DNA from 3 places in the Paenibacillus sp. FSL P2-0136 genome. Region 1 is predicted to be linked to each of the others. Evidence: riboswitches for the same ligand, from Rfam matches in the RefSeq annotation. Region 1 holds a riboswitch; each other region holds the start of a gene.
The links. A riboswitch is a leader RNA that binds a small molecule or an ion and turns the genes downstream of it on or off. The one in region 1 is predicted to bind cyclic di-GMP.
Positions count from the first base shown of each region.

Region 2: linked by a shared signal. The riboswitch ahead of NYE26_RS29385 (flagellar assembly protein A) and the one ahead of NYE26_RS01640 (transglutaminase-like domain-containing protein) in region 1 are both predicted to bind cyclic di-GMP.
Region 3: linked by a shared signal. The riboswitch ahead of NYE26_RS19265 (thiamine pyrophosphate-binding protein) and the one ahead of NYE26_RS01640 (transglutaminase-like domain-containing protein) in region 1 are both predicted to bind cyclic di-GMP.

Region 1 is NZ_CP150244.1:386,252-396,891, forward strand. Features, by position in the region: gene NYE26_RS01615 (hypothetical protein) at 1-1,523, shown strand, start outside; gene NYE26_RS01620 (glycosyltransferase family 39 protein) at 1,520-5,359, shown strand; gene NYE26_RS01625 (glycosyltransferase family 2 protein) at 5,456-6,433, shown strand; gene NYE26_RS01630 (GtrA family protein) at 6,423-6,827, shown strand; gene NYE26_RS01635 (class D sortase) at 6,896-7,549, shown strand; cyclic di-GMP riboswitch class I at 7,675-7,756, shown strand; cyclic di-GMP riboswitch class I at 7,830-7,910, shown strand; gene NYE26_RS01640 (transglutaminase-like domain-containing protein) at 7,924-8,733, shown strand; rRNA gene NYE26_RS01645 (16S ribosomal RNA) at 9,100-10,640, shown strand, end outside.
Region 2 is NZ_CP150244.1:6,891,249-6,901,888, reverse strand. Features, by position in the region: gene NYE26_RS29405 (aldehyde dehydrogenase) at 1-762, opposite strand, end outside; gene NYE26_RS29400 (Crp/Fnr family transcriptional regulator) at 793-1,497, opposite strand; gene hcp (hydroxylamine reductase) at 1,630-3,282, shown strand; gene NYE26_RS29390 (aldo/keto reductase) at 3,380-4,354, opposite strand; gene NYE26_RS29385 (flagellar assembly protein A) at 4,385-6,034, opposite strand; cyclic di-GMP riboswitch class I at 6,112-6,204, opposite strand; gene NYE26_RS29380 (isochorismatase family cysteine hydrolase) at 6,709-7,392, shown strand; gene NYE26_RS29375 (ABC transporter substrate-binding protein) at 7,418-8,431, shown strand; gene NYE26_RS29370 (ABC transporter ATP-binding protein) at 8,446-9,255, shown strand; gene NYE26_RS29365 (ABC transporter permease) at 9,252-10,004, shown strand; gene NYE26_RS29360 (ring-opening amidohydrolase) at 10,001-10,640, shown strand, end outside.
Region 3 is NZ_CP150244.1:4,511,945-4,522,584, reverse strand. Features, by position in the region: gene NYE26_RS19295 (response regulator transcription factor) at 1-83, shown strand, start outside; gene NYE26_RS19290 (ATP-binding protein) at 84-1,523, shown strand; gene glpK (glycerol kinase GlpK) at 1,645-3,150, shown strand; gene NYE26_RS19280 (3-oxoacyl-[acyl-carrier-protein] synthase III C-terminal domain-containing protein) at 3,243-4,235, opposite strand; gene NYE26_RS19275 (hypothetical protein) at 4,375-4,725, opposite strand; gene NYE26_RS19270 (carboxymuconolactone decarboxylase family protein) at 4,877-5,257, opposite strand; gene NYE26_RS19265 (thiamine pyrophosphate-binding protein) at 5,308-6,951, opposite strand; cyclic di-GMP riboswitch class I at 7,068-7,164, opposite strand; gene NYE26_RS19260 (methyl-accepting chemotaxis protein) at 7,666-8,916, opposite strand; gene NYE26_RS19255 (YafY family protein) at 8,990-9,943, opposite strand; gene NYE26_RS19250 (SDR family NAD(P)-dependent oxidoreductase) at 10,078-10,640, shown strand, end outside.

The sequences.
Region 1 (10,640 bases):
TGATATCCGTATACTTTCTGCTGCGCGCCTTTGCGAATCCAAGGTGGCTGTACGCCTTTACCGGCATGCTGGCCCTCTCGCTGTATGCTTATGGAACAGCCTACTTCTTCGTCCCGCTATTTGCGCTCGGTACGGCAATTCTTCTATTATATAGCAAGGTCCTGAGACCTCGTGCCCTGGTCTGGAATTTCGTATGGTTTGCGGTACTGGCGCTGCCTATATTACTATTTATTATCATTAACCGTTACGCTATGCAGGATATAGCCACTCCGCTGTTCACAATTCCGAAGCTCACGACCCCGCGCGTGGAGGAGATTTCATCCGTATTCGGCGGCAGGCTGTGGCAGGCGGCTGCGGATAACCTCACTGCGTTCAGCAAGCTGATGTGGAGCGGAAGTGACGGCTTGGCCTGGAACTCCATCTCTCCTTACGGGTATGCGTACCCGCTGGCGCTGCCTTTTGCACTGCTCGGCCTGATCGTTCTCCTGCATGCCTGGTGGACAAGCCGGCGGGAGAGGGAGAGCGCTGGTAGGGGAGCCGTGCTGCTATGGTTCCTGGTGGCGGTGCTAATGGCGCTGATTACAACTGTGAATATTAACCGGATTAATATTATTTTTTATCCGTTCATTATGCTGGTAAGCACCGGATTCGTCTGGCTGGCAGGCAGAGTCAAAGGGATAGCCATCCTGGCCGCGGCCGGGTTCGCCATGATGTTTATTTTATTCTCCAATACGTATTTCCGCGAGTTCCCTGAACGAATCGGTCCAGTCTTCTATGAATCCTTAGGGGAGGCTGTGCAGTATGCTTCGGAACACAGCTCCGGAGAAGTCTATCTTACGAACCAGGTGAATATGCCTTATATTTATGTGCTGTTCTATGAACAGATCAGCCCGCATGATTTCTTGAAGTCCGTTCAGTATGCCAATCCGGGAGAGGCCTTTCAGCGCGTCTCTTCCTTTGGAAGATACAGGTTTGATGATCTGAACAGGGTGCCTGCGAATGCCGCATATATCTATGCGAATACTGCTGCGCCGCCTGCGGCAAGCGCCGGATCCAGAGTGAAGCGTTTTGCCAACTACAGCGTACTGCTCACCAGTGAACAGAATGGCGGGTCTCAAGATACACCCAAGACTGCTGCAGGTGAATTTGTGAATGGCGGATTTGAGGAAGGGACAACGGGCTGGTCCTTTTCTGCGCGAACGGGAGTGGCCGGCAACAACCCCTTCGCCGGGAGTAAGCTGGCATATCTTGATCCCGGAGCAGAGACCATCGTATCGCAGACTTTTACCGCCACAGCCGGTGAGTACAGACTAACAGTTATGGCTAGTAGCGGCGGCAGCGGCGGGAAGATCGGCATTCGGGCAGCCGGTAAGGTGCTTGCAGAGACAGAGCTGCCTGCGGCGGAAGCCTATCAACAGGTCACACTTCCTGCGGTCACTCTGGAGCAGGGGATACAGGCAGAAGTATACATAACCGGCGGTAATGGCTGGATTAACATTGACGAGGTGAGGGTAGAACGATGACCAAGAAGGTACGTGCAGCGGCAACCGTTATACTAATGCTCTTATTATTTATTCTTTCTGTAACAAGCATTTATGCCGAAGGGAATTTGTTGCAGAACCCGGGCTTTGAAGAAGGCGAAGAGGGGGCACCGGCAGGCTGGACCAAGGACATGTGGATTGCCGGAGATGCGGCGGGCTCCATATCCGTTCAGTCAGAAGAGGTTCATTCCGGCAGCAAAGCGGCGGTTATTGAGAATCTGGAGCCCAATCACCTGAAGTGGGTGCAGACCGTTACCGTCTTGCCGGATAGCTATTACAGAATCTCTGGATACGTCAAAATAGCCAGCACCGCAGGCGGGGGAATCGGGGCCAATATTTTCCCGGTAGGCATTGGGGGCGGTTATCCCGCTACCAGCGATACCGGCGGTGAATGGCAGCGTCTGGAGTTCATCGGCCAGACCGGCAAGGAGCAGGCCGAGATCGGAATCGGCGCTGCGCTGGGCGGCTATGCCAATCTGATTCAGGGTAAGGCCTATTTCGATGATCTGTCCGTAGAGAAGCTGGATACAGTGCCGGAGGGATCGAATATCATCTCACTGGACAGCGGCGCCCAGGCTCCCCCGGCAGATGCGGACGGCGGAAGCAAGCCGGAGGAAGTGCCGCATAAGGTGTCTCCGGCCAAGCTGCTGCTGCTTTCTGGAGTATTCTGCCTGTTCTTTGCTTTTCTGTACACAAGAGCCTTCCGCAGTGAGCGTCTGCTGAGACAGGAGGATGTAATCTACACCCGCTGGCTGTACGTTTTGTTTGGAGCGGCATTCATCCTGCGGATCTGGATCGGCCTTACGGCACAGGGCTATAAGAATGATATGAACACCTTCATGGCCTGGGGCCAGCGTCTGACCGACCTTGGACCGGGCAAATTCTATGAGGAAGGTTATTTCGCCGATTACCCGCCGGGGTACTTATATGTGCTATACCTGCTTAGCCTGCTGCGCGGATTATTTAACTTTGCGGGCGGCTCAGGTGCCGAGACGGTTCTCTTCAAGCTGCCCGCGATGCTCTCGGATCTGGTGCTTGGCTGGATTATCTATAAGAGCGCGCGAACCAGGCTCGGCTCCGGGCTGGCTATGGGGCTGATGATGCTGTTCCTGTTCAATCCGGCTGTGCTGATGGATTCGGCAGCCTGGGGGCAGGCGGATTCCTTTTTCCTCATCTTTCTGCTGCTCAGTATGATCGGGGTTGTCGATAAGCGCTTCGTACGTGCAGCGATCTTCTTTGCCGTCGCTACATTAATCAAGCCGCAGGCGCTGATTTTCACACCTGTGCTGCTGCTTGCCTTCTACCATCACCGGGCCTGGAAGCAGCTTGCGCTGGGCGCCCTGTACGGACTGGGGATTTTCCTTGTCCTCGCAGCCCCGTTCTTCTGGAACAACGGCGGTTTTGCAGGCTTGATTAACCTTTACAAAAGCACACTGTCCTCTTATCCGTATTCCACAGTGAATGCATTCAATCTGTATGCCTTGACTGACCCGATGTGGTCGGCGCTGGATGTGACCTGGCTCGGCATACCGTATCGTATATGGGGCTTTATTTTCATCCTGGTGGCAGTAGCACTTGCTGCTTATTATTCCTTCAATACCAAGGACCGCAAGGATCTCTCCAAGTCCTACTTCATCGCTATGGTGCTGATCACGATTGTCTTCGTATTCGGTACCAAAATGCATGAGCGTTACTTGTATCCGGTACTGATTCTGTCCTTATTCGCTTTCATGGAGAGCCGGGACCGGCGGTTCCTGACCCTGTTCCTCGGGTTCTCCCTGACCCAGTACATCAATGTTGGTTATACACTGGCGTATCTGAATACCGGCGGAAATCCGCCGGCTGACGGCATTGTTCTGGTTACAGCTATTACCACTATCATTCTTGCGATATATCTGCTCTATATTGGATACGATGTATATATCCGCCGAACTGCGAAGCTTTTGCCTGAGCCGGTTACCCCCAAGGAGGCGTACGCAGCAGATCTGCTGCTTGCAGAAGGCATCAAGCCGCTTGCTCCTGCTGAGCGCCGTTCTCCGCTGAAGCTGAAGCGCAGAGACTGGATCTGGATGCTCGGTATCACCGTGCTATACGGGGCGCTTGCCCTCTATCATCTGGGAGATAACAAGGCACCTGAGACTCTGTGGGAGCCAGCAGCCAGCGGCGAGAGCTTCTATGTGGATCTGGGGCAGGCCCATCAACTGGAGCGGGTTAATGTGTTCGGGGGTGTCGGAACAGGGAAGTTTCAGCTGGAATTCAGCCAGACCCCTGATAATTGGAGCAGCCCGCTTGAGGTAAGCGAGGATGTGGGCAATGTCTTCATCTGGAAAAGCCAGCCGCTTAACGTATCCGCAAGATATGTCAAGCTCTCGGTTACGTCTCCAGGCTTCACTCTCAATGAGATGGCCTTCTATGAGCAGGGGGCACCGGAGGTTCCTCTGACGATAGCAAGCGTGACACCCGATTCGGGAGCAGAAGCTAAAAGAGGAACGCCGGCCAATCTGTTTGACGAGCAGTCCGTCATTCCCAAGAACTCTAATTTCATGAACAGTACGTATTTTGATGAGATCTATCATGCCCGTACAGCTTATGAGCATTATCATAATATTGTTCCTTATGAGAACACGCATCCGCCGCTTGGCAAGCTGCTGATCGGGGTAGGGATGGAGCTGTTCGGCGTCAATCCGTTCGGTTGGCGGATCATCGGCACCTTGTTCGGGATTGCGATGCTGCCGCTGATCTATATCATGGCGATTCGGTTGTTCCGTAAGACCACCTATGCTGCACTGGCAGCGGGATTATTCGCTCTGGACTTCATGCATTTCACCCAGACGCGGATATCGACCATCGATGTGTACGGTGTATTCTTCATTATGCTGATGTTCTATTTCATGCAGCGGTATTTCACGATGAATTTCTACCGGGTGCCGCTGCGGACCACACTGGCTCCGCTGTTCTGGTCCGGCCTGTTCTTCGGCATCGGGGTTGCTTCGAAGTGGATCGTGATCTACGGAGGCGCAGGACTTGCTATTATGCTTGCGCTGGTACTCATTGAACGCTACAGAGAATACAAGGCTGCCGGACGCCTGCTGGCTGAAGGCAAGCTGAGCGGTCAGGAGCTCAAAGCCGCCTGCCGGACTGCAGATCAGTCCTTCTGGAAGAACACGATCATCACGCTGGCCAGCTGCATTGGATTCTTCGTCATTATTCCGGGAATCATATACAGCCTGTCCTTCATTCCTTCACTATCTGCGTCGGCAGAGGGCTTCACCGTTAAGGGGCTGATTGATGCCCAGAAGAATATGTACAACTATCACAGTCAGCTTGTAGCTACACATCCGTTCGCCTCCTCCTGGTGGGAGTGGCCGTTCATGAAGCGTCCGGTGTGGTTCTTCAGCGGCGGCGAAGGCTTGCCTGCAGGCAAGGCGAGCAGCATAGTAACGATGGGCAATCCGCTGATCTGGTGGACAGGAATCTTCACGATGCTGGCTGCTGTATGGTTCACCCTGAAGCGCCGGGACAAGAGCCTGTATATGATTTGGATCGGCTTTTTCTCACAATATGTTCCATGGATGCTTGTGCCGCGTGAGACCTTCCTGTACCATTACTTTGCGATGGTGCCGTTTATGATTCTATCCATTGTGTACATCCTGAAGCTGCTTGACGGCAGGTTCCAGGGTGCCAAATATCTGCGGTACGCCTATGTTGCGGCCGCCGCCATCCTGTTTGTAATGTTCTATCCGGTATTGTCCGGCATGCAGGTGAACAGCAGTTATATCATTCATGTACTTCGCTGGTTCCCTTCCTGGGTATTCTAGGAGGGGAGCTGTAAGAGCCGTATAGTTGCTCAAAGCTGATGTTGATGAAGCGCATCAAGGAAGCTGTGGCTTACAATAAATTGAGGAGGAACCCTTGTGAAGGCCAGATATAGTGTAATTGTGCCCATGTATAATGAGGAGGAAGTCATTCAGATAACTTACGAACGGCTCAAAAAAGTAATGGATGAGTGCGGGGATTCCTATGAGCTCGTGTTCGTCAATGACGGCAGCCGGGACCGTACGGCTGAGATTATGCGCGAAATCAGTAATAGGGATGAGCATGTCAAGCTGATTGACTTCTCCCGTAACTTCGGCCATCAGGTGGCGATTACGGCGGGTATGGATTATGCTGAAGGCCAGGCTGTTGTGGTGATTGACGCAGATCTCCAGGACCCGCCGGAGGTCATCCTGCAGATGATCGCCAAGTGGAAGGAAGGCTATGAGGTAGTCTATGCCAAGCGGCTGAAGCGCCACGGAGAGACCTTCTTTAAGAAGGTGACAGCCAAAATCTTTTACCGTCTGCTCAGCAGCATGACCAGTGTGGAGATTCCCACAGATACCGGGGACTTCCGGCTCATCGACCGTAAGGTCTGCGATGTGCTGCGCGGTCTGAAGGAGAAGAACCGTTATGTACGGGGGCTGGTAAGCTGGGTCGGCTTCCGGCAGACCATGGTGGAATATGTGCGGGAGGAACGCTTCGCCGGGGAGACGAAATATCCGCTCAAAAAAATGATCCGCTTTGCGCTCGACGGAATCACCTCCTTCTCGCACAAGCCGCTCAAAATCGCCTCTTATGTCGGCTTCTTCCTGTCCTTCTCCAGCTTCATCTACCTGTTCCTGGTCTTATTCCAGAAAGTCTTCACCTCTTGGACTGTGCCGGGCTGGGCATCTATTGTCGGGGTGAACCTGCTGTTTAACGGCATTGTGCTGATGCTGCTGGGCGTGATCGGGGAATACATCGGACGGATCTATGATGAATCTAAGGATAGACCGCTTTATATCGTACGCGAGACCCGAGGCTACCCGGAGGCAGAGGCCGAAGACACGCGGAAGGCAAGCGATTATGCAAGATAAGGCTTGGCGGGCAGGGATGATCCAGTTTCTGAAATTCAATGCGGTGGGCCTGCTTAACACGTTCATAGATTTTGCGGTATTTACCCTGCTTCATTCCCTGGGGATGCTTAACACCCCTGCACAGATTATTTCCTACAGTGCCGGGACGGCCAACAGCTTTTTCTGGAATAAGAAGGTGACCTTCAAGGGAAGGGACAGAGGCGGGGATGGCCGCTTTGACCGGATGCAGCTGGTGAGATTTATTGTGCTGAATCTGATGGTGCTGGGCATTTCGGTGCTGCTGATTCATCTGCTGACTGACCGGCTGGGCGTCCAGGTGCTGATGGCCAAGGTGCTGGTTACCTTTGTTACAGTAATCATTAATTTCTTTGGAAGCCGGAAGTGGGTATTCTAAAGAGAGCGTATATCTTCCCCGTATTCTGCGGAGGAAAGCACTTATTCTATGTTGCGGAGGCGATTGTCATGCGGAAGTTATCCTATTTGATTATACTTGCCGGGGTCCTGATTATGCTCTACCCCAAAGGAAGCGAATGGTACGAGGACCGTCAGCAGCAGAAGCTGCTGGAAGAGGCTGAACAGGCCTATAGTGAAATCGTTCCTTCGGCTACGGCTCCTGCCAGCCAGGATCTGAGCAAGCCTTATGCAGAAGTCACCCAGCTGCTGGCGGAAGAGTCTGGTGCGGAAGAGCCGGTGCCCACTACAGCGCCCGAGATTGAAGTGGGAGGCAAAATCACCGCTATTATTGAAATCGATAAAATCGATCTGAAGCTGCCTGTACTGGAGGGCGCCACTAAGACCAATATGAAGCATGCGGCGGCGCATATGAAGGAGACAGCTCCGATTGGCGCGGTAGGCAATGCAGCGATTGCGGCACATCGGTCAAGAACGGCAGGGCGGCTGTTCAACAGACTGGATGAGGTCGGTAAAGGGGATGCCATTACTGTTATTACAAGCGGACAGGAATACAAATATGTTGTATATGATGTATCTATTGTAGAGCCTACCGATATTTCAGTACTGAAGGGTAAGGATGATGATAAGATTCTGACCCTCATTACCTGTGATCCGCTTGTCAACCCTACCCACAGACTCATTATTCATGCAAAGTTGACCTGATTGTCATAGGACAATGCTGAGAAAGGTCAAAAAACATAAAATTTTAGTCTATTTTTGCGGGAATCTAGTGATTTGGGTCTTGCTAATAGATTGAGATATGGTAAGCTATAACTATGAAAGCTAATACACGATAACGGCAAACCTATCGAAAGGTAGGGACGCAAAGCTACAGGGCCTTCCCGTCATGGATGGCAGCCAGTTACCGAATGAAGAGGCTTTTTTTGTTTGTTTTCATTCTGAATCTGTCATTATGTGGCAGTAGATTGGACAGATAAAGCTTATACGATAACGGCAAACCTATCGAAAGGTAGGGACGCAAAGCTAAAGGGCCTTCCCGTAAGAATGGCAGCCAGCTACCGAAAGGGGTTTTATCCATGAAGAAGTTTTATTTAATGCTGATTACACTTTTTGTGATCGTCACTTCCGTGCAGACAGGCACTGCTCAAGCAGCAAATGCAGATTCAAGCTGGTTAAATGTTGGACAACTTGATCAAGGAGTTATCGGGGTTTCGTACGATGTTCCTAAGGACAAGAAGATGAAGCTCATGATTACCAAGGACAATAACAGCTATACTTACAACTTATACACTTCCAAACCGACCGAGACGTTCCCGCTGCAACAAGGTAATGGCTCTTACAAGGTCTCCGTTCTTGAGAATACTACCGGTAACAAATACAAAGTACTATCTTCCGAGACTGTATCTCTCTCAATGAGCAATGTGAATGCCGTATATTTGAGCTCTGTACAGAATGTAAAGTGGAGTTCTTCCGATAAATCCGTTCAAAAGGCAGCACAGCTTACAAAGGGTCTGACCACAGATGCAGACAAAGTTAAGGCTATCTATAATTACATCGTAGCTAACGTGAAATATGACTACTCTCTGGCCAACAGCGTAAGCACAGATTATATTCCGAACAACGACAACACACTGGCTACCAACAAAGGTATCTGCTACGATTACGCTTCCTTGTTCGCTACTATGCTCCGCAGTGAAGGGATTCCAACCAAGTTGGTTATGGGGAATACAAGCTATGTAACTTCATACCATGCCTGGAACGAAGTGTTCCTGAACGGCAAATGGGTGACGATTGATACTACAGTGGATGCAGGTCTGGGTAAGAAAACAGCATCAACAGAACTGATCAAATCAGCAAGCAAATATACTGCAGCGAAATTCTACTAAGAATAGCTGTAACTATAGCATTATCTGAGAATAGCCCGCTTAGTCATTAAGCGGGTTATTTTTATTTATATAAAGGTTGCTTTTTAATAGAAGGATAGGTTATTATAAATAAGCGTTGTTGGAGCGGCAAAGGAAATGAGAGATTACTTAAATAAGTGATTTCAAAAATAAAGCTTGCATTGCTCAGATGAACGTGATATATTATAAGAGTTGCTGGTGACGACAACATCGACACTAACAACGAGCTTGATCTTTGAAAACTGAACAACGAGTGAGTATCTGGAGATCGCTTCGGTGAGATCCAAAAATGAGAATGTAAATTCTCGTCAGATGTTTCAAAATGAGCAATCGCTCTTTCTAAATACCAATTTGGAGAGTTTGATCCTGGCTCAGGACGAACGCTGGCGGCATGCCTAATACATGCAAGTCGAGCGGAGTTTGAGAGGAAGCTTGCTTCCTTTCAGACTTAGCGGCGGACGGGTGAGTAACACGTAGGCAACCTGCCCTCAAGCCTGGGATAACTACCGGAAACGGTAGCTAATACCGGATAATTTCTTTTTTCTCCTGAGAGAAGAATGAAAGGCGGAGCAATCTGCTGCTTGGGGATGGGCCTGCGGCGCATTAGCTAGTTGGTGGGGTAACGGCCCACCAAGGCGACGATGCGTAGCCGACCTGAGAGGGTGAACGGCCACACTGGGACTGAGACACGGCCCAGACTCCTACGGGAGGCAGCAGTAGGGAATCTTCCGCAATGGGCGCAAGCCTGACGGAGCAATGCCGCGTGAGTGATGAAGGTTTTCGGATCGTAAAGCTCTGTTGCCAGGGAAGAACGTCCGGTAGAGTAACTGCTACCGGAGTGACGGTACCTGAGAAGAAAGCCCCGGCTAACTACGTGCCAGCAGCCGCGGTAATACGTAGGGGGCAAGCGTTGTCCGGAATTATTGGGCGTAAAGCGCGCGCAGGCGGTTATTTAAGTCTGGTGTTTAAACCTTGGGCTCAACCTGAGGTCGCACTGGAAACTGGGTGACTTGAGTACAGAAGAGGAAAGTGGAATTCCACGTGTAGCGGTGAAATGCGTAGATATGTGGAGGAACACCAGTGGCGAAGGCGACTTTCTGGGCTGTAACTGACGCTGAGGCGCGAAAGCGTGGGGAGCAAACAGGATTAGATACCCTGGTAGTCCACGCCGTAAACGATGAGTGCTAGGTGTTAGGGGTTTCGATACCCTTGGTGCCGAAGTTAACACAGTAAGCACTCCGCCTGGGGAGTACGGTCGCAAGACTGAAACTCAAAGGAATTGACGGGGACCCGCACAAGCAGTGGAGTATGTGGTTTAATTCGAAGCAACGCGAAGAACCTTACCAGGTCTTGACATCCAACTAACGAAGCAGAGATGCATCAGGTGCCCTTCGGGGAAAGTTGAGACAGGTGGTGCATGGTTGTCGTCAGCTCGTGTCGTGAGATGTTGGGTTAAGTCCCGCAACGAGCGCAACCCTTGACTTTAGTTGCCAGCAGGTTGAGCTGGGCACTCTAGAGTGACTGCCGGTGACAAACCGGAGGAAGGTGGGGATGACGTCAAATCATCATGCCCCTTATGACCTGGGCTACACACGTACTACAATGGCCGGTACAACGGGAAGCGAAGCCGCGAGGTGGAGCCAATCCCAGCAAAGCCGGTCTCAGTTCGGATTGCAGGCTGCAACTCGCCTGCATGAAGTCGGAATTGCTAGTAATCGCGGATCAGCATGCCGCGGTGAATACGTTCCCGGGTCTTGTACACACCGCCCGTCACACCACGAGAGTTTACAACACCCGAAGTCGGTGGGGTAACCCGCAAGGGAGCCAGCCGCCGAAGGTGGGGTAGATGATTGGGGTGAAGTCGTAACAAGGTAGCCGTATCGGAAGGT
Region 2 (10,640 bases), 1.2 Mb from region 1:
ATAATCAGGCGCAATACAGGTCTGTCCCACATTGATCAGCTTCCCCCAGACAATCCGCTTCGCTGCAGTCTCCAGGTCGGCGCTCCGGTCTACGATTACTGGGCTTTTGCCGCCCAGCTCAAGGGTGACGGGTACCAGGTTCTTCGCCGCCGCTTCCATGACAATTCTGCCGACAGGCACACTCCCGGTGAAAAAAATATAATCGAACGCCGCATGAATCAGCAGATTCGTCGTTTCCTTCTCACCCTGTACTACCCGTATATAGGCGGGATCAAAGGTCTCTCGGATCATATCCTCAATGACAGCGGAGGTAGCGGGCGTGCTCTCGGAGGGCTTCAGTACGGCGCAGTTCCCGGCGGCAATGGCGCCGATTAACGGCTCGATCAGCAGCTGGAACGGGTAGTTGAACGGCCCGATAATTAGCACCGTCCCGTAAGGCTCGGCTATGATTCTGCTCCGTGCCGGGAACAGGTGCAGCGGTGAGCCTACCTTCACCGGCTTCATCCAGCGCCGTAGATGCTTCATCATATAGCCGATGCTGTCCAGCGTGAATCCGATCTCTGTGGCGTAAGCCTCGAATTCGCTTTTATGCAGATCCTGGTTCAGTGCAGCGATAATCCGGGCTTCATTGCGTGAGATGGCATCCTTCAGCTTCTGAAGCTGCTTCAGCCGGAAGCCGGGGGTTCTCGTGACTCCGCTGGCGAACCATTGTCTATGCTCAGCCAGCAGCCGGTCGATCTGTTGTGCAGTGTATGGTGGCATGCTTGTATCCTCCTTGGTTATTTGCGGTTCCTATAGATTGCCTGCCGAAGAGGGCAGAGTCTGGATGTAATCATGCATCCGGCTCCGGTTCAGCAGGGTGATTTCATTGCCCTTGAATTCGATCCAGCCCTGGTCGCGCAGGAATCCCAACTCCCGCGACAAGGAGGGGCGGGCTGTATTCATATGCTCGGCCCATTCCTTCCGGCTGAAGGGGAGCTTCAGCCGATCGGACTCCTGCTGCTCTCCCTGCTCCAGCAGGAAGTCTACGATACGGCGGCGCAGCGGCCCGGCGGACAGATTCTCGATCTTCCGGTTCACGAGCACCAGCCGCTCGGACAGATTCTCGATGAAGCGGGTGAGGATATCGGTGTCGGCCGCGAATAATCTCAGCAGCTCCTGCTTGCTGATGAACATCACCTTGCAGGGGCCAGTGGCTGTGACGGTGGCGGGCACGGTGTTATTCCTGCGGAACAATACGGCTTCGCCGATGGTCTGCCCTTCCTTCAGGTGGGCGATGGTTACACTGCTGCCGGTAGGGTGTGTCTTCTGCACCTCAATGCGGCCGGAGAGCAGAATCCCAAGCCGGTCCGCCGGATCACCCTCTGCCAGAATAATCGCATTCTTATGGTAGGAGCTTACAGAGTAAGCCAGTGTATGCAGCAGCTGTTCGATCTCATCTGCGGACTTTCCGCGAAATAGCAGGCAGGATTGCAGCGAAGCAGGCTCCGGTCTCATACTTTTCCTCCCGATGTGTTGTAATTGGTAACATTCGTTACCGATTGATAGACGAAAGTCTACTACAATTATTGGTAACTGTAAAGGCGAGGCACAGAGCGATTCCATTAATGATAAGGAGTGATTCAGGTAATGAGCGAAATGTTTTGTTTCCAGTGTCAGGAGGCAGCTAAGGGGACGGGTTGTACGATTCAGGGGGTGTGCGGTAAGACCAGTGAGGTAGCAAATCTGCAGGATCTTCTGGTGTATACACTTAAGGGTATTGCCATCTTCGCGCGCAGCGGGCGTGAGCTGGGGATTACTGATCCGGTGACGGAGAAATTTATGATAGAGAGCTTGTTCGCTACCATTACCAATGCCAACTTTGTGCCGGAATACTTCACTGCGAAGATCCGGGAAGGACTGGCCCTGCGGGATCTGTGGCGCAGCAGAGTGGCTGATGCCGGAGTGATGGCCTATTTGTCGGAGCATGACGCGGCGAAGTGGAATGCAGTGACTGATGAAGAGCTGATGGACAAGGCGGCAACGGTAGGTGTGCTAGCTACAGAACATGAGGATATCCGCTCTTTGCGCGAGCTGCTGACCTATGGCCTGAAGGGAATGGCTGCTTACATGGAGCATGCTGCGGTACTGGGCTTCTATGAAGCAGGAGCACATGCTTTTATGGAAAAAGGCTTGGCAGCTGCGCTGGATGACAATCTGAGCGGCGGTGAGCTGACAGCGCTGGTGCTGGAATGCGGCAAGTTCGGCGTGGATGTGATGGCGCTGCTTGACCGTGCGAACACCGCAGCCTACGGCAATCCGGAGATTACCACAGTCAATATTGGGGTAGGCACGAACCCTGGTATTCTGATCAGCGGTCATGACCTCAAGGATATGGAGGCGCTGTTGAAGCAGACCGAGGGTACCGGAGTGGATGTGTATACGCACAGTGAGATGCTGCCGGCCCACTACTATCCGGCCTTCAAGAAGTATAGCCACTTCGTAGGCAACTACGGCAATGCATGGTGGAAGCAGAATGAGGAATTTGCCAGCTTCAATGGTCCGATTCTGATGACTACGAACTGCATTGTGCCGCCGAAGGACAGCTACAAAGACCGGCTGTACACGACAGGCAACACCGGGTATCCGGGAATTCAGCATATCGCGGCAGGCGCGGACGGAGAGAAGGATTTCTCGGCGCTGATTGAGCAGGCCAAGAGCTGCAGCGCTCCGGTGGAGATTGAGACAGGCGAGATTATCGGCGGCTTCGCGCATGCGGCTGTAATGAATGTCGCGGATCAGGTGGTTGGAGCAGTAGAGAGCGGCGCCATCAAGCAATTCTTCGTCATGGCTGGGTGCGACGGACGGATGAAGAGCCGGAATTATTACACCGATTTCGCGGCAGAGCTGCCGAGTGACACGGTGATCCTTACCGCAGGCTGTGCCAAATACAAATATAACAAGCTGGCGCTTGGCGATATCGGCGGAATTCCCCGTGTACTTGATGCCGGCCAGTGCAATGACTCTTATTCCCTTGTGGTCATAGCGCTTAAGCTGAAGGAAGTGTTCGGTCTTGCAGACATCAACGATCTTCCGATCTCCTATAACATTGCCTGGTATGAGCAAAAAGCGGTGATTGTACTGCTGGCGCTGCTGCATCTGGGCGTGAAGAACATTCATCTGGGTCCTACACTTCCGGCCTTCCTGTCGCCTAATGTAGCTAAGGTTCTGGTAGATACCTTCGGCATCGGCGGTATTACTACGGTACAGGAAGACATGGAGCGGTTCATTGCTGCGGTATAATGCAATACAGCTTCAGCATTAGCCAAAATACTCAAAAGCGAGTCTCCGTATACGGGGGCTCGCTTTTGTGTATGGATATGAACGTCACCGTCAGCGCTTACGGCAGCCGGTAGACTGCAAACGGCTCGCCGGTGCGGAAGGCGGCGCTGGCCTGGTCAAGCTGCTCAAGTATTTCCGCATCCGGTGAAGCGGAGAGACTCAGCAGATTATGTTGTACCTGCTCTACAGTAGTTGCACCGACGATCACCGTGGAGACGGCGGGCCGGTTCATCAGCCAGGCCAGGGATAGAGCTGCAGGTGAGGTGCCCAGTCGCTCCGCAATGGCCTGAACCTGCTCCCCGAGCGAGATGCGCTCCGGGGTAAGGAAGCGGCGGAAGTTCGGATCGGTCTCTGCTCTGGAGCCGGCAGGGGCTTTGCTGCTGCCAGTATATTTGCCGGTAAGAATGCCGCCCGCCAGAGGGAAGTATGGGATGATGCCCAGACCCTGATCCAGGCAGAGCGGAAGCAGCTCCGCTTCGGGCGTGCGGTCAGCCAGCGAATAGCTGCACTGGATAGAGATGTATTTCGCGAAGTGCCGGGCTTCGCTGATTCCAAGCGCCTTCATCAGCTCCCAGGCGGCATAATTGGAGGCTCCGATATAGCGCACCTTGCCTGCGGAGATCAGATCATCCAGCGTGCGCAGCGTTTCCTCCAGCGGTGTGTAGGGGTCGAAGGTGTGAATCTGATACAGATCCACATAGTCGGTCTTCAGCCGGCGCAGGCTGCCCTCCAGCTCCTGCATCAGATGATGGCGCGAAGAGCCGCTGCCGCCGGGTCCCTCATGCTTCGGCAATCCGGCTTTGGTCGCCAGCACTGCGTTATGGCGTTTGCCTTCAAGCGCAAGGCCGATGATCCGCTCCGATTCAGATCCGGCATAGATATTGGCGGTATCGATGAAATTGATGCCCTGATCCATAGCGGTGTGCAGAATGCGGACCGAGGTCTCCTGATCTGCCCGTTTGCCGAAGGAATTGGTTCCAAGACCCAGGGCGGACACCTGCAGGCCGCTATTGCCCAGACGGTTATATCGCACGCTCTCACTTCTCCTTATATAGTAGTAGTCTTAGCAGGAATCACGCACAAGCAGCTTGCCGCCGGACTCCAGGCGGCTGTCCTGTGACCGGGCGAGATTAATCACCGCATGCTCCTCCTGGAGCAGCTCAATCTCCTCACCCAGCTTAAGCAGCAGCCTGGAGAAGCGGCTTAGGACACTGTCCGTGATGTACCCGGTGAATTGTCCCGGATGGGCGAATACCTCAAGCATCTGCCAGAGCTGGTCCGTGCCGGAGCCGAACGCCCCGTTCATACGGCTTAGCGCAGCCTGAAGATCACGGATCAGGCTGCCCAAGTGGCTGTATTTATCCTCCAGCAGCAGCATGACTACCAGGCCGTAATTCACGGATTGCTGGCGGGATTCCACATTCTTGGCCAGCTGGCGCGCCGCCTCAAGCAGTCCGTCCGTCTCTGTCCGCAGCAGGCTTGCGAGGCTGTGCAGACGATGCTGCATTACCCCGGCGTGCCCGGCGTACAGGCCGCTGCCGGTGACCTGGCCGCTAACGTAAATACTGCCGGTGGCTATAATTGTAGATTTGCGGATATCGCCATAGACGTACACATTCCCAAGGGCTTCAATTCGTACAGGTCCTTCCAGATCTCCCGGTACAATGATGTCACCTGCGAACATAACATCGCCCGCAGGATCTGTCATCTCTCTGGCCAGAAGACTGACCGGAGGGAAGTCACATATCCGGACGCTGCCGCTTCCTCCGCAGATACGGGGCCTGCCGGTGTGCCGGGCTACGATATTACCACAGGGAAGGAGCTTGGCATGATTACCGGCAGCAAAGTAGATATCCTGTGGCGGGGGAGGGGGCAGGACCCTTCCGTCTGTGTCGAGGCCGGGAATGCCTTCTTCCGGCGGCAGCTTGCGGGCGAAGACTTCGCCTGCAAAGGCAAAGGGGGCTCCCGGGAAACGGAGATACTCCAAGGGTTCCGCAGGCTTCTGACCCCGGGCTCCCTGTCCCTGAAGCATCCGGTTCCCCTCCAGTGTATGCTCAGGCAGCAGGAATTCCAGCCGGGCTTCCTTGCCGGGCAGCGGGGCTCTGCCTTCAGCGATGCATACGGGAAGATATGTAGGGTTCGTAAGCTCCGCGTACAGGGCGGGAATGTTCAGGTTGCGCAGAATAAAACGGTTGTCCAGTGAGGCGATAATCTGTTCTATGGTGAGCGTGGACAGCAGCATCGCCGGATTGGGCTGGGCACGGACGACCGCTTCGAAGGCGGCGGGGCAGTTGACCAGATTCCAGGCGTACTTCTCTGCACGGTATAAAGTGAAGTGGACCTTGAGCTTGTCAGGCGATACGGTAATTTCATATTGGGGCTTCTCACAGATCTCCCAAGTGATATAATCCGCCCTGGTCACCTCGGTTGGCTCTGTAACGGTCTTCCAGTTGATCTTCAGGACAACAGGGTGGACCGCAGAAATGCGGGCGGGAGCACCTCCGGGGAGCGGGGGAGTAATGAATATCTGGTTGTCCTGCACGAGGATAATTCCATTCTTATCTCCAGTTGTCCCGTCAGAAGCTCGGCCCTCCACAGAGAATGAATCCAGGAGACCTTTACGTTCGAGCATCAGGGACTCTACGAATTCATATCGGCTTGGTTCGATATCCTGCTGCGGCATGGTTGTAACCTCACTTTTTCGTATGATCAATGGCAATTCGTACAGAAAAAGAACATCATCAAGCCTGGGAGGCTTTCCCTCCTGAATAGCTGGCTTAAGTGGTCTCTATTGGCAGCCTGGCAACCGTAAACGCAGATTCCGGCGTTCTTAGGCCCATAGCTTTGCGTCCTGCCCTTTCGGGGAGTTTGCCTTTAGAAATAGATCAATGATATACATCCTGTAGAGGTGGGAGTTATGGTCGACTGTAATCGACAAAAAGAGTCATAAATAGTTCTTACGCGTCATTAACTTCTGCAAACAAGCTTAATTCTAGTACTTAAAGAGCTATTTTTCAACTATATTATGCCTATTTATCAAAAAACTCGAAATATGCAGCTCTATTTCGACAAAAAAACTGGTTTCCCAGCGCTTACAGCTTATGGAAGAGTCAGGGGGAGGAAAGTATGAGCATTCAACTGTTGGGACACCCTGGGCTTGGTAAGACTCGGAGTGTTCTTTTTTGATAAGCAGTTTTGCGGGTGTTAATGTTATGTATATGTTAACTATGTAAATAAACACAAACATTCAGTGTATTATTTCGTAATAAAACCGAAGACATCGCAAATTCATTGTAATATAATCTAACTCATATCAAGGAAACGCGAATTAATGTTAACTAATATAACATTAATGGAGATAGCGACATCAGGAGAGGAGCATAAACCATGCAGATTGCAGCAACACCTTACATCTGGCCTTATGACGGGGCTGTGGACCCGGCGAAGACAGCGCTGATGATTATCGACATGCAGACGGATTTTTGCGGCAAGGGCGGTTACGTCGAGAGAATGGGTTATGACCTCTCATTAACAGCGAGGGCGATCCAGCCCATTCAGCGGCTGCTGGCCCGTATCCGGGACATCGAAGGCTTCACCGTGATCCATACCCGCGAGGGACATAAGCCGGATCTGTCGGATCTGCCGGCGAACAAGCAGTGGCGCAGCCGCCAGATCGGAGCCGAGATCGGCTCCGAAGGACCGGCGGGACGAATCCTCGTGCGGGGGGAGCGCGGCTGGCAGATCATTGAGGAGCTGGCGCCTGCCCACGGAGAGTACATTATAGACAAGCCGGGCAAAGGGAGCTTTTACGCAACAGACCTGGACCTGATCCTGAAGAATAAAGGAATTACCCATCTGATTCTGACCGGTATTACTACCGATGTCTGTGTACACACCACGATGAGGGAAGCCAATGACCGCGGGTACGAGTGTCTGATCCTTGCAGATTGTACAGGAGCAACGGATGAAGCGAATCACCTGGCGGCGCTGAGTATGGTTCAAATGCAGGGCGGGGTGTTCGGCAGTGTAAGTGATTCACAAGCGGTGCTGAAGGCGCTGGAGCAATACTAAATCATTCATAAACGGGGGAATAACCATGTGGAACAAGTCCAGAACGAAAGCGCTGATGCTGTTAACCTCGCTAATGCTGCTCCTGACCGCCTGCGGTAACAATACGGAAGCCGGGAAGGCTGAAGGTCAGGGAGCGGAAGGCTCGGGCGAGCTGAAAAAGGTGGTGCTCCGGCTGAAGTGGATTCACCAGGCGCAGTTTGCCGGCTTTTATACCGCGGTGGAAAAAGGCTTCTATAAAGAAGCGGGGCTGGATGTTGAGATCCGCCCGGGGGGCTCGGATTTCCCGGCTGTGCAGATGGTAGCTTCCGGCAGTGAGGAGTTCGGAGTTACCGGTGCCGACCAGATCGTCATCGCCAGAGAGAAAGGCGTCCCGGTCAAAGCGTTGTCCGCGATCTACCGCAAAACCCCGTTCGTCATGTTCACGCTCAAAGAGTCCGGGATCAAGACGATGGAGGATCTGGTCGGGCAAAAGGTAGGCATTAAGCTGGGCGGCAATGAAGAGCTGACCTTCCGGGCCATGGAGAAAAGCGCGGGTATCGACCCTTCGCAAATCGAAGAGATGCCGGTCAAATATGATCTGAGTCCGCTGTTAACCGGTCAGGTCAAGGCTTGGCCCGGATATGTCATTAATGAAGTGCTGGCTGTAGAGGAGCAGGGCAAGGAAGTGAATATTATCGACCCGAACGACTACGGCATCAATTTCTATGCCGATACCTTGTTCACTACGGAGTCTATCATCAAGAAGGACCCGGAGATGGTCACAAGCTTCGTGCAGGCGTCTATGCAGGGCTGGGATTATGCAGTGAAGCATCCGGAGGAGGCAGCCGAATTTGGTCTGAAGTATGGCGAGAAGCTGGATCTGAAGCATGAGGTCAATATGATGAAGGCCAGCATTCCGCTGCTTGATCCGGAGAAGCTCCCGCTGGGCTCAATGGACGAGGCATCTTGGGAGACATTGCAGAAGAATCTGGTCGAGCTGGGATTTGTGAAAAAGGAACAGGACATCGGCGGATTGTTCACCAACGAGTTTTTGAAATAAGGAGGGGACCGACAATGACAACAGCGATCAAAGAACAGTTGGATGCTGCCGCCGCGCAGCATCCCGGTACCCGGGAAACCATGCTCTCCCTGCGCAATTGCTCTCTGTCCTTCGGCAACGTGCCTGTGCTGAATCAGGTCAGTCTTGATGTATACCGCAATGAGTTCATTTCGATCCTCGGACCGAGCGGCTGCGGGAAATCCACGACACTGCGGCTGATGCTGCGGCTGTTAAGCCCGGAGACCGGTGGAGAGGTGGCGTATGCTTCACCTGATCTGTCCCTGGGCATGGTCTTTCAGAAGCCGGTCCTGATGCCGTGGCTCAGCGCGTTACAGAATGTCATGCTGCCGCTGGAGCTGGGCGAGAAGAAGAAGTTCAGCAAAGCCGAGGCACGTGAAAAAGCAGAAAGTGCACTGCGCCTGGTCGGCCTCCAGGATTATCTGAACCACTTCCCGCATCAGCTCAGCGGCGGGATGCAGCAGCGGGCAGCGATTGCCCGGGCGCTGGCGGCCGATCCGACGGTGCTGCTGATGGATGAGCCGTTCGGCGCGCTGGATGAGCTGACGCGTGAGAAGCTTAATTTCGAGCTGCTGCGGCTGTGGGAGAGCCCGGAGACCAGTCTAAGCAGCATTGTGATGGTCACCCATTCGATCCATGAATCCGCGCTGCTGTCGGACCGGGTCGTGATGATGTCTCCCCGGCCTGCCGGTGTGACGGATATCATTCCGGTGACGCTGCCCTCCCCGCGTGAGGCGGGCATGGAGGAGCTGCCGGAATTCCACCGGATTGTCAAGGAACTGAGAAAGCGGGTGAAGCATCTATGACGGTCAAAATCAAAGACACCCTGTACCCGGTCACGTTTGCGCTCGGCTTCCTGCTGCTGTGGGAGCTGGCTGTACGTCTCCTGTCGGTTCCTATGTATCTGCTGCCTGCGCCTACGCAGGTAGTCTCGGCTATTAATGGCTCGCTCTGGTCGCATACACTGGTTACGCTGGGCGAAGCCCTGACCGGGTTCATTCTCGCCAATATCCTCGGCCTGGCTACTGCAGTGATTTTTGTGCATTCCAAGCCAATGGAGAAGGGAATGTTCCCGCTGGCCATCGCCCTTAAGACTACGCCGCTGGTGGCGCTGGCCCCGCTGCTGGTCGTTTGGCTGGGGACCGGGTATACCTCGAAGGTAATCGCTTCGATGCTGATCTGTTTTTTCCCGATTCTGGTGAACAGCGTCAAGGGTCTTAAGGCGATTGAATACGAAGCCTGGGAGCTGTTCTCCACCTATAAAGGGACGAAGAGCGAAATCTTTTGGAAGCTGCGCTTGCCGACGAGTCTGCCTTATATCTTCTCTGCCCTCAAAATCTCCACCTCGCTCGCCATAGTCGGTGCCATAGTCGGCGAATTTGTCGGAGCCAATAAGGGACTCGGTTATGTAGTGCTTGTCTCTTCCTATCATATGGATACGCCGGTGATGTTCTCGGCCATTATTGCTTCGGCGCTGTGCGGCCTGCTGCTGTTCTGGTGTATCGGGCTGCTGGAGAAACGGGTTATTTTCTGGACAAGGAGCGATGATCTATGATGAACTGCTCGGTCATTCGAATCCCGGCAGGCGCGCCGCATGATATGTCGGGATTAAGCGCAGCGGTGGAAGCAGGCTTGTTCCGGCCGGAGGAAGTGGTCGCGGTGCTGGGGAAGACGGAGGGAAACGGCTGTGTGAATGATTTTACACGGGGTTATGCTGTGATGGCCTTGAAAGGATTCTTTGCTGAAGCGGCAAAAGGAGGAGCTGACGACATCTCTTATGTGATGTCCGGCGGTACGGAAGGGGTACTCAGTCCGCACTTCACGGTTATCAGCCGCAGCGGGCAGAAGGAGCCGGGTGTGGTCACTGATGGCCTGAAGTCACTCGCCATTGGAGTCGCCAGAACCCGGAGCTTCCGGCCGGAGGAACTGGGACGGCTCCCTCAGGTGGACGCCGTGGCGGATGCCGTGGCCCGTGCGGTCATGGATGCGGGCATTACCTCACCGGGGGATGTGCATTTTGTACAGATCAAATGTCCGCTGCTTACCGCTGAGCAGATCTATGAGGCACACAGCCGTGAGGGTTCGCTCGTCACAGAGGATACTTATAAATCGATGGGCTATTCCAGAGGAGCTTCTGCACTGGGTGCCGGGGTAGCGCTGGGTGAGGTGGATCGTGCGGCCTTACAGGAAG
Region 3 (10,640 bases), 3.5 Mb from region 1:
AACTGAATAAGGTATCCCCGGAATCGGCAGCGATGATTACAACGGTATGGGGAGTAGGCTATAAGCTAGAGGTGCCTAAATAAGTGAACTTCTGGAGAAGCCTTGTCGGTAAGCTGTGGATCACGATCATCTTTCTGGTTGCTGTCGTGCTCATTACACTCGGGCTGTTCCTGCTGCCTTACATCGACAGTAATTTCACCAATTCCGGGGCAATCAAGCGCTTGTTCATGTATACATGCATGATCGGGTTCTCTTTGACCACCTTCTTTGCCCTGTTCCTGTTCACGAAGATCACCCAGCCGATGCAGCAGGTTATTGAGGCAGCGAATGACATCCGCCGCGGCGAGTATGGAACAAGACTGACCCTGGTCACAAGCGATGAGATCGGCCAGCTCGCCACATCGTTTAACCACATGGCGGAAGAGCTGGAAGAGAATATACGCAGTCTGAATAATGAAAAAGGGCATTTATCCAGTGTTCTGCGAAGCATGAGCGATGCGGTAATCACCTTCGATATCGAAGGCCGGATCATCCTCACCAATCCGCATGGCCAGACCCTCCTCGAAACCTGGAGTGATCTTGCCTGGGAGGAAGAAGAGGATAACGGCTTACTTCCGAAGGCCTCCGCTTCCAGTGAGGTGCCGCCGCCGCTGCGTCCGCTGTTCTTCAGCACCCTTGAGGGCGGGGGCGATCAACGCTCCAATGTCCATGTCCGGCAGGGGGTATGGTCGGTGCACATGGCACCGCTCTATTCCGAAGATCATCTGCGCGGAGCTGTTGCCGTGCTGCGGGATGTGACCGAAGAGGTACGTCTGGAGAAGATGCGGCGTGATTTCGTGGCCAATGTATCCCATGAGATCCGCACCCCGCTATCCATGATGCAGGGGTACAGTGAAGCACTACTAGACGGAATGGCTTCCTCTCCGGAGGAGAGCAGTGAGCTGGTTCAGGTCATTCATGATGAATCCTTGCGTATGGGCCGTCTGGTGAAGGATCTGCTGGACCTGGCGCGCATGGAAGCAGGACATACGGATATGCTGAAGGCCAGGGTGGATGTAGGAGAATTGCTGGAGCGGGTATACCGCAAGTTCTCCGTCAGAGCCAAGGAGCGGGATATCATGCTGGAGCTTAAGAAGCCTGAACAGGAACTGCTGCTGGCGGCAGCCGATGAAGACAAGCTGGAGCAGGTGCTGACCAATCTGCTGGATAATGCCTTCCGGCACACTCCGGCGGACCGGAGAATCTCTATTCTGGCAGGCACAGTAGTGCTGGAGGGCAGGAGTCTGGTGGAGATCGCGATCAGAGACCAGGGGGCAGGCATTAACCCCGAGGATCTGCCGTTTATCTTCGAACGCTTCTACAAAGCGGATAAAGCCCGCCTGCGCGGGGAGACGGGCGGTACCGGGCTTGGTCTTGCTATTGTGAAGAATATCGTCGAATCGCATCACGGCAGCATTTATGCCTCCAGCAAGCTGGGAGAAGGCACCACATTTACCCTGCGGCTTCCTGTCGAAAAACAGTAAACCAAGACCATGCATGACAGCGCCTCTGAGAGCAGAGGTGCTTTTTGTTGAAATCACCACATTAATATTGTTCATCGTGAAACATATATTTCAAGCTAAGGCTTGCAGGAGGCTGGGCATTATGATCTTATCCTTGGACCAAGGTACTACCAGCTCACGGGCAATTCTCTTTGATACAGAGGCGGAAGTGATCTCGCAGGGGCAATATGAGATCCGGCAATCCTTTCCCCGCCCGGGCTGGGTGGAGCATGACCCGGAGCAGATCTGGGAGAGCCAGCTTGCCGCAGCCAGAGATGCCATTGCAGCAAGCTCTGTACCGGCTGATCACATCACGGCTATCGGCATTACCAACCAGCGGGAGACTGCACTTATCTGGGATAAAATTACAGGTGAACCGATCTATCCGGCAATTGTCTGGCAGGACCGGCGGACAGCAGACCAATGTGAGGAGCTGAAGTCACGCGGGATGGCCGGAGTCATTGCGGACAAGACGGGGCTTGTCATCGATGCGTATTTCTCGGCGACCAAGCTGGCATGGATTCTGGATCATGTACCGGGAGCAAGAGAGCGTGCAGGCAAGGGAGAGCTCCTGGCGGGAACGATAGACACCTGGCTGATCTGGAAGCTGACCGGGGGTGCGGTACACGCTACAGACGTTACTAATGCTTCAAGAACGATGATGTATAACCTGCATGAGCGCCAGTGGGATGAAGAGCTGATGGACACGCTGCGTATTCCGTCGTCGATTTTGCCGGAGGTGAGGATGTCGGGCGGTGATTTCGGTGTCTGTGATCAGCAGTGGTTCGGTCTGGAGATTCCTATCCGGTCGGTGCTGGGGGACCAGCAGGCAGCGCTCTTTGGTCATACCTGTCTGGAGGCAGGCAGTGCCAAGAACACCTATGGGACAGGCTGCTTCATCCTTATGAATACAGGCACTGAAGCTGTGGCATCCAGTCATGGCCTATTGACCACGGTAGCCTGGGGCATGGGCGATGAGCTCTATTATGCACTGGAAGGCAGTGTCTTCGTGGCTGGAGCGGCTGTGCAGTGGCTGCAGGAGGGGCTGGGGCTAATTGTCGCGCCCGCCGACTCGGAAGAGAAGGCCAGCGAGGTGGACGAGAGTGAGGGGGTTGTGGTAGTGCCAGCCTTTACCGGCCTGGGTGCGCCTTACTGGGATATGTATGCGCGGGGCGCCATATTCGGCTTGACGCGTGGCACCACCTCCGCACATCTGGTACGGGCGACGCTGGAATCACTGGCCTTCCAGTCCCGCGATGTCATCGACGCGATGCAGAAGGATGCCGGCATGCCGCTCACCGGCCTGAGGGTAGACGGCGGTGCGGTGCGCAACAATCTGCTGATGCAGTTCCAGGCCGATATTCTGGGCAGCGAAGTGACACGTACAACCTACGCGGAGACTACAGCACTTGGCGCTGCGCTGCTAGCCGGACTAACCTCCGGGGTATGGACCCGTGAGCAGCTGGAGAGCTTCAATACGGCCGAGAAGGTTTTCTCGCCGCAGATGGAGCCGGAGGAGCGGGAACGCAGATACGGTGCCTGGCAGGATGCTGTATCGCGCACGATGGGCTGGGAGAAGCATGAGGGCAAGCACGAAGGCAGACTTTAGAGCGGAGTAGAGGCATTAAGAACAGAAACGGCCCGCAGGCAGAAACTCTGCTGCGGGCCGTTTTTTACTCTGGAACAGAATGAACAGTAAGATTAGTACTCCATTACAAATGCGACATTCTGCCATCCGGCGCCCACGGTCCAGAACAGAACTTTGTCTCCGCGTTCCAGCTGCCCGGTAGTGACGGCTCTGTGAAGGGCAATGAACGGGCTGCTGGTCGAGGTATAGCCGAACTCATCGCCTATGTAGACTGCGGCCTCAGGGTTAATACCGGTTTTGCCGGAGACGGCCTGGATGTTCGGAAGAGACAGCTGTGAGAAGCAGGCAGCCTTGACCGATTCAGGGGCAATCCCGTTGTTGCTCAGCAGAGTGTTGATTGATTCGGAAGCGGCATCCACACAGATGGAATCATCGAATGGAATGAACTTCACATTGAACTCTCCTGCAGCAACACCGGTGCGTCCGAGCTTAGCCAGGCCTTCTGCCGGGAACAGAGAGTTGCCGTACACACAGGTGTCTGTCTGATAGATAGAGTCAATGAAACCGACCGAATGCTCATCGCGCTCCAGAATGACAGCGGCAGCGGCATCACCGAAGTTCGCGTAATATACCGGATCATTTTTGTCCGCATGAGGTGCCACGTAATCGGAGCCGATGACCAGGGCGCGGCGGATTCTCGGGTTCGCCATCATCTGGCGGCTGACCTGCTCAACCGAGGCGGTCATTCCGGCACAGTTGGCATTGCTGTCAATACAGATGGTATGCGAAGCCCCGTTAATCAGTCGGTGAATCATCAATGAGTTCGTAGGAAATATATATTCAGGGGTCTGGCTTGCATAAGCGATCAGGTCAATGTCAGGGCCGGTAAGACCGGTTTTCTCCAGAACATTACTTGCGGCTTCAAAAGCCATTGTCAGGGAATTCTCATCCGGGCTGTCGATGCTGTAGCGGTTTTCACGGCCCAGAGTAGCCAGCAGTCCACGGATATCAATACCTTTGTCATCAAAATGCTGAATGAAGAAGTCATTGCCGATTCTTTTGTCTGGATGGTAGATATCAATGTCCTTAATGCGAATCCCCGCCATAGTACAGACCTCCTAAAGTTTTGTTAGCTATACTTCTCACAAATCTGCTTCTTACAAAACTCTCTTCCAGCATTAGCAGCCGGTTTAATGAATGAACATGTGCGTTTCAAGCGGCTGATTTAGGTTTAAATTGTATTTATTAAGCTTGTACGGTTGAAGTGATCTCCAGATTCTCAAGTCCTGCTTTGCGGCCCAGGCGTGCCAGCTGCATTTTGAGGATCGGGTTATTTTCCAGGGTAAGACTCACTTTCTGGAAGCCGTCAGCCTTGAACATGATGAAGCAGCCTTCAAGCAGCGGTACAACATCAGGAGCGGTTACATTCAGCTTGCGGCAGTCGATCTCTAGTGCATATTCAGCAGGGCTGATCGGGTTAATAGTCTGCTGGTAAGCCTGTATAGATTTGAGCCCGTCCTCGTTAGAGAAGGTTCCCTCCAGCTCAATATTGATTACTTTCTTCGCAGTATCTGTCTTCAAAATAAATTGTCCCATGTTGATCTCTCCCTAAGTGTAATTTCCAATACCTCCAAAACGTTATTCCTGCGACTCTATTCGACAAAACCGCAATTCGATTTGGGATATTTTGCCTTCATTATAACCAGATCATACTGAAACGTGCAATCAAAAGTCGAAATTTGTAGATTTATGAAGATTTTTCTTTGATCTCCTCCAGGGTATCCAGCAGCACATTAAAGGCCGAAATCACCCGGGGGGCACCGACGCAAGGGGTCAGATGCAGCAGCACGCCCTTGATCTGCTCGACGGTCATGCCAACGCGGAGCGCCATTACATAATGAACCCCCAGCTGTTCATATTGTCCCATCGTAATCAGCGACGAGATCACCGCGATCTCCTTCCAGTCAGAGCCAATCGTGGTCCGCTGAAAAATATCGCCATAGGCATTGCCCATGATATATTCGGCTAATTCCGGAAAATGCTCTTTGATCGGAGCCAGGGCCTTGGCCCCATAATCTCCTGAGAGATCAGTGAAATGATCGAGTCCGCTGTTCATGTTCTTGTTCACGATATGTCCTCCTGATAGTAGGTTAGAAAAGGTGTGCGGATACGGCTTCCTTACGTAAGATCCAGAGTGCGGTGGGCCGTAGGAGGCATTTCATCACGGTCAGTCAGCAGCTCAATGACAACAGCCTTGTTAAGTGCCACAGCTTCGCGGATTGCGGCAGCGAACTCCTCCTGCGTCTCACAGCGGAAGCCGGCTGCACCCAGCGATTCGGCGAATTTCACGGCATCCATCGGAACCTCGAAGATCGTACCGTCAATCCGGCCGGTCGTTTTCTCCATACCCTTAAGCGCCATATCCAGCTGCTTATTGTTCACCACAATGAAAATCACCGGAATGTCCTTGCAAACGGCTGTGTTTATTTCAGTTCCGAGCATCATAAAACAGCCGTCACCGGTAATGCAGAAGACAGTCTCTCCGGGAGAAGCCGTCTTGGCACCGATCGCCATGCCAATTGAATTGCCCATGCAAGCAAAGTAGGCATCGAATATGAAGCTGCCGGGCCTGCGGACATTGAACCATTTCACAGCATTGAACCCGTGGCTGCCGTCATCTACAAACACGCTGCTGTTGTAAGGAATCAGGTCGCTCATCGTGCTCATTACCGAAGCCAGAGAGAGCCCCGCCAGCACGGGCAACTCGTCATTGTAAGCATTGGAGATTGTGATTTCATGCTTGGTGACCGTAGAGGGGTCCAGCTTCTGAAGATACAGTGCCAGGTTGTCCCTTAAGTCCCCGCCGACAGCGATGGTGGATGAGGACAGTATTTTGCCGACAAAGGTTGGATCTACATCGAACTGGATCAGCTGCGGCGGATGATTCTCCGGCTTCAGGTTGCAGATGGTCATGTCGCTCAGGCGGGAGCCCAGAACAATGAACAGGTCGCTGTTGTTCAGCAATTCATCGCCGTGCGAGGAGCCGCCAACGCCGACAGGACCGTGGTAGAGCGGGTGATCATAAGCTATTGCACCTTTGCCGCCTGGAGAGGTGACTACAGGAATGTTGAAGGTTTCGGCCAGCTGAACCAGTTCCTGATGGGCACCTGAGCGGTTGACGCCTTTACCGGCAATGATCAGGGGCCTAGCGGATTGATTAATCGCCGAGATGACCCGGTCATAGTTCTGATAACTGACTAGTCCCTCGCGTTCCGGCAGAACAATCCGGCATTCCGCGAGCCGCTCTGTCTGCACATCAAACGGAATGCAGAGATGGACCGGACCTTTTTGGTCACCCAGGGCGATGGATAGGGCATGGTTGAAAATCGTGCTGAAGTGATCGCCGCGTTCAACGAGCTTGCTGAAGAGGGTGGCCGGCCGGAACATATCCGCCAAATCAGCCAGGTAGGAAGTGGAATCCTGACATTGGGGAATGCCCAGCTCCTTGATGGACTGATGTCCGGTGATGAAGAGGACGGGAAGATTATTGGCCTTGGCATGCGCTGCTGCGGTGAGCAGATTCGTTCCCCCAGGACCGGAGGTGCCGAAGGCTACCCCGAGACTGCCGGTCTTCAGAGCATAACCGCCGGCGGCGAAGCCGGAGCTGGATTCGTGCCGGCCGGGGATGAACTCTATACCGTAGTCAACCATTTTCAAAGCGATGGGGCAAATAGACTTGCCTATGATTCCAAAAGAATGAGTGACTCCCAGATTGTGTAATGCTTCCGCCATATAATCTGCAACTGTCTTCAGAACATCCACCCCGCAAGTTGTTATTTGTATACGTCAGCAATAGAAAACCTGTACTCACCATTGGAGCACAGGTCTGTTGCACGAATCACCATAATCAAACGCGAAACCTAAGGCGTTCACAGTTTTTCAGCAACCTGGCTGTCATGATCCCACTTCAGAAATGAGACTGTAGATCCATGGCTTTGCGTCATTCCCTTTCGGTGAATTTTGCCGGTATGCGGTTATAAATGAATTTGTGGAGAATTTTCCTTTACAATATATTCCTTGCTCCGCTTTTGTCAATAACCCCTGTGAGAAGAAACTCGGAATTTGACGAATATTCAGGAGTGGAAATGGCTAAATATTTGGATTTTCAAACTTTTGAAAATGGTTGTCCCTGGAAGACTAAAGTCTTAAAATGCAAATGGCCGTTTAGGTTGATTAATGTGGGAAGTGAGCACAAAGCCTCATTACATTCCTGATTTACTGCAAAACATTAAGAATTCACTAGATATACAGCATTACAAATTTCGGTGATAGGACTTAAGTAATAGTGATGTAAGATGTTAGCTTATAGACAAGCTATGACAATAGAACGACTATAGTAAAGAAGTGCAAAGCACGGTTTTTACCCTTATGCACAATTTCAACAATTTGTGAATATTACATAACAATCTTTGTTTTGCCCAAAAAAAGAGACACCTCCCGCAGAAAATTCCGCAGGCGTGTCTCTTTGTGCTGAGGTTAAAATTTGAAAATATGAATCGTTTTTTGCAGGTTGAAGACCGCGGAGGTCATCTTCTCTGTCTCCTCAGCTACGGATTGAAGAGCATGAATCTGTTCGTTCATCGCTGCGGATACCTCTTCCGTCCCTGCGGCGGTCTCCTGGGTGATGGCTGAGATATTCTCGATCGCCCCGGAGATCTTGAGCGCGCTCTCCAGCATAAGGTCACTCTCTGCGGAAAAGGAGGCAATCTGCTCGGTTATGTATTGGACACTATGCACAATTTGAGCAAAAATGTTGGCTGTCTCCGTAATCATCTCATTCTGCACCTGGACTACCTCTTCATTGATGGCGATGTTATCGATAGCCTGCTTGATATCCGCTTCGATGCTGCGTACCAGACCGAACACCTCTTTGGTTGAAGCGGTGGATTCCTCAGCCAGCTTGCGCACCTCCTGGGCAACAACGGCGAACCCGCGGCCATGCTCGCCTGCACGGGCAGCTTCAATAGAAGCATTGAGCGACAGCAGGTTGGTCTGTTCAGCAATTTCGGTAATCGTCTTGGTAATCATCGTAATGCCTCGTGCGTTATGCGATAGGGCTTCGATAGTATCCGCCACCTTCTGGGTAGCCTGGATGTTCTTGCGCATGCCTTCGGCTTGGGTATCCACCGATTGCCGTCCCTGTTCTACCAATTCCAGCGTATGTACAGACCTTTTATTCATTTCCTTGGTGGAATTCGTATAATTGGAGACTTTGATTTCGATATCCTTGATCGATTCGGTCATATCAGCGATATCCACCGAGATTTCGTTAGCACCGAGGGCCAGTTCATTGGAGGAGGAAGCCACCTGCGCCATGACAAACTTCAGGTTCTGATTCTTGTCTTCAATCCCGCGGCTGGCGTCCATAACCTGACGGGTAATCTGTGAGGCATCGGTGAGGATTTTTTTGAGCTTGTCAATCATGGTATTGAAGGAGCGGCTGATGTCGCCCATGGAGCCATTCTCATCGGCACGGCTGGTGAAGTCGCCTTTGGCAATCGTGTGCGTCACATTGGAGATATCCTCAAATGAAGATGTAAGCGTTCTCTCAATGAAGCGCGCAAGCGGGTAAGTCAGCGCTGCCAGGACGGCGACAAGAATAATACCGATGAGCAGCCTGTCCATGAGGATTAGCGTGATTAAGACAGGGACAGCGAATAAAGCGGCAACCAGGTAACATCCGGTGACGATTTTTTGTTTCAACGGCAGCTTGTTCATCCAGTCCATAATGTAAAGTCCCCCTATAAATAATAATGTGTATTGTAATATTATAGGGGATACTAGTGCATTTGGTCTATTATTAAAAATCGTATAATGCTGCCGCTTCACGCAGAGCCGCAGCAACCGTATCCGCAAGCTCAGGCGGTGCCGTCACCTTGATACCCTGACCCAGGGACAGGATGATCCGGCACGCAGACTCAGGCGTGTTGAACTCGGCCTCGGCCCTGATCCAGCCCGGGGCCTCAGCAGGCTGCTGGTGCAACAGGGCGACGTATCGCTCCTTCTGCAGCTCCTTCATCGTTTGCTCTCTTACAAGAAGGCTGGAGGGGTACCTGGGCAAGGCAGACTTGAATGCGGCGGTGGAGGTCTCCCAGTACTCAGACAGGTGGAAATCCTCCGGCTGCTCAAAAGACTCATCTGTGACTTTGGCCTCAGTAATTCTGGAGACCCTGTAGGTCCGCAGCTCGCTGTCATGCCCTGCGACCAAGTACCAGACGCCGCGCTTGACTACCAGCCCCAGCGGTGCAACCAGCCGCTCGGCGGCGTCCTCGCCGCGCAGATAGGTGATGCTCACCTTGCGGTTCTCCCATAAGGCTCCCTGCAAAGCGGATAGGCAGGGATAGGTCTCCCCGGAGGGATGCCACCCGGCTCCGTCGATGTGAATCCGCTGGCTGAGGAAGCTGAAGGGGGTGACTGGCTGCCGGTTAGCGACGGCCTGCAGCTTGCGGGCGGCCGAGGAGAACTCCTCCTGAATGCCCAGAGCGTGCAGAATCGCCGGATCAGCGGGCACCAGCAGCGCGGCAATCTCCTTGGTGTTCATTCCGGTCAGGGAATTCCGGTAGCCTTCAGCCAGCTTCCAGCCGCCTTCCCGGCCGCGCTCCGCCAGCACGGGGATGCCGGAGAAGCTTAGTGCCTCCATATCCCGGAAGATTGTACGTTCGGATACCTCCAGCGTTTGCGCCAGCTCTTTGGAGCTGATTTTCCCGCGGCTCTGTAAGAGTTGAACGATAGTGATCAGGCGATCCGCTCTCATTCTGCAACCTCCCTTGAATGTATTATTTATATATGTCAATGGTTGTCATGTATAAGGTATATATTAGACAAGAATACGGATTAGCGCAAATGATCATCTAATCCGGGCATGATAGATGAAAGGGAGCGGATCAAATGACAAATCTGCAAGGGAAAGTGGCATTGGTAACAGGCGGGAGCAGGGGAGCGGGCAGAGGCATTGCACTGGAGCTGGCGAAGGCTGGTGCCTATGTATACATTACGGGCAGGAATGCCGGTATGCCGCAGGAGGGACAGGCAAGAACGCTTGAAGGGGTGCTGGCTGAGATCCGCCGCTCAGGCGGGGACGGAGCTGTGATCCGCTGTGATCATACCAATGACAGCGAGACAGAGGCTGTAATCCGGCAGATTAGCGCAGAGCAGGGCAGATTGGATATTCTTATTAACAATGTCTGGGGAGGCAACAATTTGCCGATTTGGAATAATCCTTTTTGGGAGCTGCCTACGGAGCATTGGGACAATATGTTCACTTCAGGTTTAAGGGCACAGCTGATGACCAATTATTATGCAATTCCGCTGATGCGCAGCGAAGGTGCGGGGAAAGGGAAATTAATCGTCCATACGACCTTCTGGGACGAGTATAAGTACACCGGTAACTTCTATTACGATCTGTCCAAAAATGCGCTGGTGCGTATGGCCTACGGGCTATCCCTTGAACT